2 regions of the Streptomyces sp. AgN23 genome follow, and region 2 is predicted to be linked to the other one. Evidence: riboswitches for the same ligand, from Rfam matches in the RefSeq annotation. Region 2 holds a riboswitch; the other holds the start of a gene.
What was found. A riboswitch is a leader RNA that binds a small molecule or an ion and turns the genes downstream of it on or off. The one in region 2 is predicted to bind S-adenosylmethionine.
Positions count from the first base shown of each region.

Region 1: another riboswitch for S-adenosylmethionine. It lies ahead of AS97_RS40525 (glutathione S-transferase C-terminal domain-containing protein); the one in region 2 lies ahead of AS97_RS14650 (aminotransferase class V-fold PLP-dependent enzyme).

Region 1 is NZ_CP007153.1:9,355,248-9,360,172, forward strand. It holds gene AS97_RS40515 (ribonuclease BN) at 1-214, shown strand, start outside; gene AS97_RS40520 (Mut7-C RNAse domain-containing protein) at 359-1,102, shown strand; gene AS97_RS40525 (glutathione S-transferase C-terminal domain-containing protein) at 1,183-2,028, opposite strand; SAM riboswitch class IV at 2,359-2,505, opposite strand; gene AS97_RS40530 (PP2C family protein-serine/threonine phosphatase) at 2,592-3,737, opposite strand; gene AS97_RS40535 (DNA-formamidopyrimidine glycosylase family protein) at 3,821-4,609, shown strand; gene AS97_RS40540 (CU044_5270 family protein) at 4,661-4,925, opposite strand, start outside.
Region 2 is NZ_CP007153.1:3,336,429-3,341,353, reverse strand. It holds gene AS97_RS14660 (cytochrome bc complex cytochrome b subunit) at 1-538, shown strand, start outside; gene trpD (anthranilate phosphoribosyltransferase) at 704-1,777, shown strand; SAM riboswitch class IV at 1,873-1,991, shown strand; gene AS97_RS14650 (aminotransferase class V-fold PLP-dependent enzyme) at 2,196-3,584, shown strand; gene AS97_RS14645 (Lrp/AsnC ligand binding domain-containing protein) at 3,708-3,989, opposite strand; gene AS97_RS14640 (rhomboid family intramembrane serine protease) at 3,986-4,720, opposite strand; gene AS97_RS14635 (hypothetical protein) at 4,872-4,925, shown strand, end outside.

The DNA of each region.
Region 1 (4,925 bases), 6.0 Mb from region 2:
GCTGGTGTTCTCCCCGCTGATCGCCTCCAACGCCGTCTCCTACGGTCCGGTCGGCACCGTCCTGGTCGTCCAGTCCTGGCTGGTCGGCGTCGGATATGTGGTCTTCGGCGGCGCGCTGCTGGGCCGGGTGCTGTACGAGGAGTATCTGCGGATGGTGGCCTGGCGCCGCAAGCGGCGGCGCGACCGGGCCAAGGCGGCCCCACCGGCGGACTGACGCCCCCGCCGACGATCACGCGGGCGTGGCCCGCGGCCCTGGTGCGACGCGTTCCCGCCGGTGACCGCTTCCATGATCGTCAAGCCCGGGGGCGGACCCGAAACGCCGTCGCCTCGGGCCGGGCGCGCCTGGCATGCTGGCGGTGTGAACGGACCCGAGATTCACCTCAGCCTCGCTCCTGAACTGCGATTCTTCGCCGTCCAGGAGCGGCGCCGACCCTGGACGGCCGTGGTCACCGACGGCGCCTCCACCCTCGGCCATGTCGTCGAGTCGCTCGGGGTCCCGCTCACCGAGGTCGGCCGGCTGGTGGTGAACGGCGAGGAGACCGGCGTCTCGCATCTGCCGAGCGCGGGGGAGACCGTGGAGGTCCATCCGGTCGTCCGCCCGCAGCGGGTGCCGGGCGCGCCGCTGCGCTTTCTGCTCGATGTGCACCTGGGCACGCTCGCGCGCCGACTGCGGCTGCTGGGCGTGGACGCCGCGTACGAGAGCGAGGACATCGGCGACCCTGAGCTGGCCGCGCGCTCCGCCGCCCAGCGCCGGGTGCTGCTCTCCCGCGACCGGGGGCTGCTGCGCCGCCGTGAGCTGTGGGCCGGGGCGTATGTCTACAGCGACCGCCCGGATGAGCAACTGCGGGACGTCCTCGGCCGGTTCACCCCGAGCCTGGCGCCCTGGACCCGCTGCACCGCCTGCAACGGCCCGCTGGAGGACGCCGACAAGGAGTCGGTCCGGGAGCTGCTCCAGCACGGCACCCGGCGCACGTATGAGGTCTTCGCCCGCTGCACGGTCTGCGAGCGGGTCTACTGGCGCGGCGCCCACCACGCCCGGCTGGAGGCCATCGTGTCCGGGGCGATGAGCGAGTTCGGCGACGCCCGGGCCGCCCTGTCCTGAGCCGGGCCGGCCTGTCCTGAGTCGGGCCGCCCTGTCCTGCGCCGAGCCGCCGGACAGGGCGCCTGGTCCGGGACGCACGCTCAGGACACGTCGTCCTGGAGGGCCTCCGGAATCGTGGTGTGGAAGGCCGGATGGTCGTGCAGCCGCCGCACATAGGCGCGCAGCTGCTCATGGCGGGAGACCCGCTGGGCCGCGTCGGCGTCCAGGTGGAGCCGGTGCTCGGTGTCGAGCTGGACGAGGGCCACCCACAGGTCCACATCGGCGGCGGTCAGCTCGTCGCCCAGTGCGTACGGTGCGACAGCCAGCCTGCGGTCGAGCCGGCCGAGGGCGGTCAGCAGCCGCTCCAGCGAGACGTCCCGGCACTGCGCCTCGTGCGCCGTCCAGGCCTGCCACGCGGCGTGGGTGATGTCCTCGTCGAGGAGTTCCCGGAGGGCGTCGATGTCCGTGGCGCGGGGCGCCGGGCGCAGCCGGGGACGCCCCGGTCCGCCATGGTTGCTCAGCTGGCCGGCGAGGTCGCGCAGGATGTCGGGCGTGTGGTTGCTGACGACACGCCCGGTCCAGCCGTCGCAGAGGGCAGGCGCGTCCACCGGTCCGCCGTAGCGGTGCCAGGTGGCCTCGTAGGCCCCGCGCAGTGCGGCGAACGCTTCGGGGGTGTCGTCCGGGGGGCCGACGAGGGTGGTGGCGACGGTGTCCCGCAGCCCGAGCAGATCGAGGGTGATCGAGACGCGCAGCGAGAGCGGACAGCTCGCGGAGAGGTAGAGCCGATACCGATGCGGCACCGGATAGAAGCCACCGGCGAGGTCGACGCCGATGCGGCTGCGGAAGCGGTGCGGCGCAGCGGGCGGGGCGATCCGGGGGCCGGGCGGGCAGGGGTCGGGATCGAGAAGAGCGGCAGGACCTGAACTGATCGGAAACGTCTCGGACATGGCTCTCCAAGGCAAGGACGGAGCCCCGGCCCGCCGGTCTGGGCGGCGCCGATGGCGCGACGGAAGGGAAGCCAGCGTGGCGCGTTCGCCGGGAGGGTGCCGGGAGATCCCCGACCCCGGCGCGCTGGGCCGCGCTCGGTGACCGCGTCGATTCAGACGGCTGGACTGGCGGCGCTGCAGATGCGCAGCAGGTCGATGTGGAGACGCCTGGTCAGGAGGTGAAGACGGCGGAGCGGGGACCACGGCCGGGGACGCCGACGGGCGCCGTCCCCGTCGCTGTCGGTCCTGGGCATCTCACCGATCCCATCATCGGGGGCTCGCGAGGCAGCGAGACCGCGCTTGTCCCGTCCACGCCGACGGAACCTGGTCGTCACCCGGGGGCACCCCGTCGCGGGAGAAGGGTTGCCTGTCAGCGAGCCGGGGCCGATGACCCATCTGAGCGGGGGTTCCGCACGGTGGGCGCTGACAATCGTGACCGTCCCTGACAGTGTCGTCGCGCTCCGCGAGGGCGTCAACCCATGCCGAAGTGGCCAACACGGGCCGACGGCACGGTGGATGCCCGCTCAGGGGAACGGCCGCCGCGTGCCGCCGATGGCGCGCTCGATGAGGACCATGGCCGCGTCGTCCGCCAGCCGTCCCTCGGCATGCCGGACCAGGGCGTGGCGCAGCCGGTCCAGGTACTCGCCCGGGGTGGCGCCGTCCAGCGTCTCCATGGTCCGGTGCAGCGGGAAGAACTCGTTGTAGTGGTTGCGGGCCTCGACCACGCCGTCGGTGTGCAGCAACAGCCGGTCACCGGGGAGGAACGGAAAGGTCTCGGCGCGGATCGGGGGAGGGCCGAGGAACTCCTCCAGGCCGAGCGGCGGCAGCGGGCGCGCCGGGTCCAGGGAGCGCACCTTGCGCTCGCGCATCACCAGGGGCGGCGGATGGCCGCGGTTGATCAGCTCGACCAGCGACTCGTCCGACACCTGGGCGAGGAGGACGGTGACGAACTGCTCCTCCAGCTCCTGCGGGTCCTGGAGCTGGGAGCGGTCCAGCAGCTCGTACTCGCGCGCCAGCGCGGCCGCACAGCGGTGCATCACCTCGGACAGGTCCTGCTCGTAGTGCACCGCCTCCCGGAAGGCGCCCACCACGGCCGCGGCGGACCGCACCGCGGCCAGCCCCTTTCCCCGCACATCGCCGACGATCAGCCGCACTCCGTAGCGGGTGCACATCGCCTCGTAGAGGTCCCCGCCGATCTGCGCTCCGCGCTCGGCCGCCATATAGACGCTGGCGGTGTTCACGGCACCGATCCGGGCGGGCAGTGGCCGTAGCACCACGTTCTGGGAGACCTCGGCGATCCGGCGGATATGGGCCAGCTCGCGGTCCCGGCGCACCCGCACCGCGCTGGTCGCCACGCTCGCCACCGCCACCACCAGCAGGGCCAGCAGATTCGCGTACACCACCTCGGTGCCCCACACGCCGTTGTGGGTGGCGGTGATCGCGCTCACCGCGGTGGCCGCCAGCGCCACACCGCCGGTGCCGAACGGCCCCATGGTCACCGCCGCCAGCGCCGGCGCCGGGGAGAGCAGGGGGCCGGTGTAGAGGGTGTGCGCGGGGGAGAGCTCAATGCTGAGCACCGCCGCCAGGACCAGGAACGGCAGACACCGTATGACCGCGAACAGCGTATGGCTGCGACCGCTCGCCCCCGGGGCGAAGCGCATGAATCGCATAACTTGGACTTTATCTGATGAAAGCCCCCAAGGGGGTGGTTCTCCGTAACGCGCGACGGAGGCCCCGGGCGTAGCCTGACGCTATGCCCGAGCTACCGGATGTCGAGGGGTTCCGGCGAACGCTGGCCTCCTGCGCCCAGGGCCACCGCGTCGAGCGGGCGGAGGTGGCCGATGCGGGGGTGCTGCACGGGGTGACCGCGCGGCGGCTGAAGCGCGATCTCAAGGGCCGCCGCTTCGCCGCACCGCGCCGCCACGGCAAGTGGCTGATCGCCCCCACCGACGGGCCCACGGTCGTGGTGCACTTCGGCATGACCGGGCGGCTGGTCTGCGGGGCGGAATCCGAACCGGCCGGCCGGTTCGAGCGCGTCGCCTTCGACCTCGACGACGGCCACCGCCTCGGCTACGAGGACCAGCGCAAACTTCAGGGCATCTGGCTCGCCGCCACCGACGCCGACGTCGACCGGATCCTCGGCGATCAGGGCCCGGACGCCCTCTCCCTGAGCCGGGCCGATCTCGACCGGCTGCTGGCGGGGCGGCGCGGACGCGTCAAGGCCACCCTGACCGACCAGACCGTGATCGCCGGGCTCGGCAACCTGCTCGGCGACGAGATCCTGTGGCGGGCCCGGATCCACCCGCGGCGGCCGGCCAACGCGCTGGCCGACGACGAGCGCGAACGGCTCCACACCGCGATACGCGAGGTGCTGCGCGCCTCGGTGCGGGCGGAGCGGGTGCCGGACGACCCGGACTGGCTCACCGGACAGCGCGACGACCCGGACCCGCACTGCCCCCGCTGCGGCCATCCGCTGCGCCGCGGCCGGATCGCGGGGCGGACCAGCCTGTGGTGCCCCCACTGCCAGCGGGACGGCGACTGACGTGTCTCCGCTTCGGCCCGTGGCCCGCTCGGCGCCCTCGCGTCCGCCCGATCAGGACACCCACGCCTTGTAGGACATCACGTCGCCCGCCTTCAGCCTGTACTCCGGATCGTCCCGGGTGACGGTCTCCTCGACGTCCAGCACGCTGCCGTCGTCCGGATCGAGGACGATCAGCTTCCGCATCCCGGCGGAAGCGGGGGTGAACCGGAACGCCTGCCCCTCCCGGCCGAGCCGGTCGATGACCTTGCCCGCCGGGCGCAGCCCCTCGATCCGGGACAGCAGGGTGACGATGTCCGCCCGCTGGCGCGGACCGGGA
Region 2 (4,925 bases):
GCGTGAGCACCACATCCTGGACCGCCCGCGCAACGCCCCGACCCGGACGGCCTTCGGTGTCGCCTGGCTGACCGCGTACTTCGTGATGCTGATCGGTGGCGGTAACGACCTGTGGGCCACCCACTTCCACCTGTCGATCAACTCGATCACGTGGTTCGTGCGGATCGGCTTCTTCGCCGGCCCGGTCCTGGCGTTCATCGCCACCAAGCGGATCTGCCTCGGCCTCCAGCGGCGCGACCGCGACAAGGTGCTGCACGGCCGTGAGACCGGCATCATCAAGCGGCTGCCGCACGGTGAGTTCGTCGAGGTCCACGAGCCGCTCGCGCAGGAGCAGCTGCATATGCTGACCCAGCACGAGCAGCCCGAGCCCTACGAGATCGGCCCCGAGACCGACGAGAACGGGGTCAAGCGGAAGGTGACGCCCGCGCAGCGGATCCGTTCGAAGCTCTCCAAGGGCTATTACGGCGAGGACAACGTCATTCCGAAGCCGACCCGCGAGGAGTACCACGAGATCACCAGCGGCCACGGCCACCACTGATCTCCGCCGTACCGCTCTCGCACGTCAGCTGACGCCACAGACCAGGGCCCCGGCCCGGACCACACGGTCCGGCCGGGGCCCTGGTCGTGCTGCCGATAGGCTGGCGGCGGGCCGCTGACGTGCGCGGCCCCTTCCCTGCCCACCCCACGGATCCAGGAGCGGACCATGGACGTTGTGACCCCCGCCGGAGGCGACAGCACCGCGACGGCCCGCACCTGGCCGGACGTACTGACCTCGCTGATCGCCGGCCGGGACCTCGATGCCGACGACACCGCCTGGGCCATGGACCGGATCATGCGGGGCGAGGCCACCGACGCCCAGATCGCCGGTTTCGCGATCGCGCTGCGCTCCAAGGGCGAGACGGTCTCCGAGGTGGCCGGTCTGGTGCGGGCCATGTACGACCACGCCAAGGTGATCGAGGTGCCCGGGGAGACCGTGGACATCGTCGGCACCGGCGGCGACCGCGCCAAGACCGTCAATATCTCCACCATGTCCGCGCTGGTCGTCGCCGGTACCGGCGCGCGGGTCGTCAAGCACGGCAACCGCGCCTCGTCCTCCGCCAGCGGCGCCTCCGATGTGCTGGAGAAGCTCGGCGTCAACCTGGACATCACCCCGGAGCGGGTGGTGGAGGTCGCGGAGGAGGCGGGGATCACCTTCTGCTTCGCGGTGAAGTTCCACCCGTCGCTGCGGCATGTCGCCTCGGCCCGCCGCGAGCTGGGCGTCGCCACCCCGTTCAACCTGCTCGGCCCGCTGACCAACCCGGCGCGGGTGAAGTGCCAGGCCACCGGGGTCGCCGACGCCCGGATGGCGCCCATCATCGCCGGGGTGCTGGCCGAGCGGGGCTCCACCGCGCTGGTCGTCCGCGGTGACGACGGGCTGGACGAACTGACCGTGACCACCACCTCCCAGGTGTGGGAGGTCCGGGGCGGCGCCGTGCGCCAGGAGACCCTCGACCCGCGGGACGTGGGCATCGAGCGGGCCCCCGTGGAAGCCCTGCGCGGCGCGGACGCCTCGTACAACGCCGATGTCGCCCGCCGTCTGCTGGCGGGCGAGCGGGGCCCGGTCCGGGACGCGGTGCTGCTGAACTCGGCGGCGGCGCTGGTGGCGCTCGAACCGGAGCCGGGGGACAAGCCCCTGGCGGAGCGGATCGCGGCGGGTGTCGCGCGGGCCGCCGAGTCGATCGACTCGGGCGCGGCGCGCGACGTCCTGGAGCGGTGGGTACGGGCCACCCACGCCTAGGCGTTGCCCTTACGGCGCCCATGTTCCGTCCGTGTCCTGTCCGGGATGCGGACAGGGTGTGGGCGCCGCCGTACGGCATGGCATACTCCTGCCCAGGTCACGAGTGACAGCGACTACGGCCCCGGCCCGCTGTCCGGCAACCCTCCGTCCGTGGCGGGGTGCCCCGGGTGATGACCAGGCCGCCTGGCAGCGAGGCCGGCGGCAAGCGCGGACCCCTCGCACTAGGGGTCCTGGTGGTCGAGGGAGTTCTTCCGTGATGCAGCGAATGCGCTAGGGCCGAGCGGCCCGTTTTCCCTCCTGTGCTCCGCGCGGTGGTGCCGTGCGTCGAGCGCTTTCCCGCGCCCTGATGGCGGGCTCACCGCCGTCCTCGTGCGCGTTACGCATTCCCACGCCTTCGACCCTCCCGGGAGACTTCGCCATGTCCGCGCGCCCTTCTGCCACCGCCTCCGCCGCCTCCGCCGATTCCGCCGCCTGTGAGCCGCTGCCCGTGCTGGGCAGCGATGTCCTGGTGCCCCTGGTCACCGGCGGCGAGGTGACCTACGCGGCGCTCGACTACGCCGCCAGCGCCCCCGCGCTGCGGCGGGTCTGGGACGACATCGCCGCCTACGCGCCCTACTACGGCAGCGTGCACCGCGGGGCGGGCTACCTCTCGCAGCTGTCCACCGACCTCTTCGAGAACAGCCGTAAGGACGTCGCCGCCTTCCTCGGCTGCCGCGAGGACGACCAGGTCGTCTTCACCCGCTCCACCACCGATTCGCTCAACCTCCTGGCCGCCGTGGCGCCGCGGGGCACCGAGGTCTTCGTCTTCGAGACCGAGCACCACGCCTCGCTGCTGCCCTGGGAGCAGCGGGAGGACGTCACCGTCCGCTACCTCAGCGCCCCGCGCTCCCCGCGGCAGGCGGTGGAGACGCTGGAGCAGGCGCTCGCGGGGCGCGCCAAGGGCCCGGCGCTGGTCTGCGTGACCGGCGCGTCCAACGTGACCGGTGAGCTGTGGCCGGTGCGGGAGCTGGCCGCGGCCGCGCACGCACACGGCGCCCGTATCGTCCTGGACGCCGCGCAGCTTGCCCCGCACCACCCCGTGGACATCGCGGAGGCGGACGTCGACTGGGTGGCCTTCTCCGGGCACAAGCTGTACGCGCCCTTCGGCGCCGGTGTGCTGGCCGGGCGGGCGGACTGGCTGCGGGAGGCCCGGCCGTATCTGGCGGGCGGTGGCGCCAGCCGTAAGGTGACGCGCAGGGACGACGGCGGGGTCGACGTCGAGTGGCACACCACCGCCGCCCGGCACGAGGCGGGCTCGCCGAACGTCATCGGCGTCTACGCGATCGCGTCGGCGTGCAGGGCGCTGACCGAGGCCGGTTTCGAGGGCCTGGTCGCCCGTGAGCGGCGGCTGATCGAAAAGGTGCGGGCGGGGCTGGCCGAGGTGCCCGAGGTGCGGGTGCTCTCGCTCTTCGGCGACGACGCCCCCCGGGTCGGCGTGCTGTCGTTCGTGGTGGAGGGCTGGAACAGCTCCCACTTCGCGGCGGCGCTCTCCGCGGAGTACGGCATCGGCGTACGCGACGGGCTCTTCTGCGCGCATCCGCTGGTCCGCACCCTGCTGGACAGCGAGCCCGACGAGCCGGGCGAATGCGGTGCGCCCGAGGCCGCGCCGGGGGAGCGCTCGCTGAACGCGATCCGGGTCAGCTTCGGGGCGGGCACCCCGGACGAGCATGTCGAGCGGTTCGTCGGCGCCGTGAAGGAGCTGGTACGCGAGGGTGCCCGGTGGAGCTACCGCACCGAGGACGGCCGCTGCGTCCCGGACCGCGGCTGAGCCCGCTGGGCCCCGGGGCTGCTGGGGGCTGAGGGAGCGAGCCGCCGGGCCCCGGGGGATCCGGGGGCTGAGGGCGCCTCTGGGCCCCGCGGATGCCGGGATGCAGGTGCCGGAAGTGTGGCGCTAGCCGTCCAGGCCGATCGCGAACGCCGCCTCGAGGTCGTGCTGGGAGTACGTCCGGAAGGCGATGTGCGTCTCGGTCGAGGCCACCCCCGGCAGCTTGCTGATCTGGCCGGTGATGATGTCCGCGAGGTCGTCGTGCCGGGCCACCCGCACCATCGCGATCAGATCGTGCGCGCCGGTGACCGAGTAGACCTCGCTCACGTTCTCCAGCGCGGCGATTTTCTCGGCGGTCTCCGGAATCCGGTCCACGCTGGTCTTGATGAGCACGATCGAAGTGATCACGGCTGGCTTTCTCCCTCACTCGCCCTGGCTGCGCCGCCCACTCTAGTCGTCCTCCCGAACCGCCCCCACGCGTAGAGAAAGCCGAGCGTGAAGCCCACGAGATGGGCGAGATAGGCGACGCCGGGGCGGTCGTCGGCCTGCCGGGCGGCCAGCCACTGGAGGGCCACCCAGAAGATCAGCACCGCCCAGGCCGGAAAGCGCAGCGGTAGAAAGAACAGAAAGGGAAAGAGACTGGTCACCCTGGCTCGGGGAAACAGCCACAAGAAGGCTCCGAGCACTCCGGAAATGGACCCGGAGGCACCCACCAGGGTCTGGGCGGAGTCGGCGTGCGCGGCGGCGTAGCCGAGCAGGGCCAGATAGCCCGTGACGAGGTAGAAGACGGCGAACTGGACTCGTCCCATCCGCTCCTCGGTCATCGCCCCGAAGACGTAGAGAAACAGCATGTTGCCGAGCAGATGCAGCCAGTTTCCGTGCACGAACAGCGCGGTCAGCGGGGCGAGCGGCTGATCGGGGGAGCCGCTCCACAGGGCGCTGGGCACCACTCCCCAGCGCTCGAAGTACGTGGACTGGGCCTCCACCAGCCGCTCGCCCGTGCCATAGCCGGGGTTGAGCCCCGAGGCCGGTCCGATGACGAAGAGCAGGCAGCAGCTGACGATCAGGCCGTATGTCACCCACGGGCGGCCGGGCCCCGCCATCCAGGGGCGGCCGCGCCCCGACGACGTCTCGATCATGGTCAGATCATTCCGTACCGGGCGCAACCTCCACAGAGCGCCTCGCCGCGCTCCCGCCGGACGCGGGCGGGACGGGCCCGGCGCGGGGCAAGGCTCAGGCCGTAGGGTTACAGGACGCCGCCGATGAGCCGAGAAGCGAGGACCCGCAATCATGGCCGTGCCCCTGCCGACCGACCGGACCCGCTGGCGTTGCGCACTGTGCGGC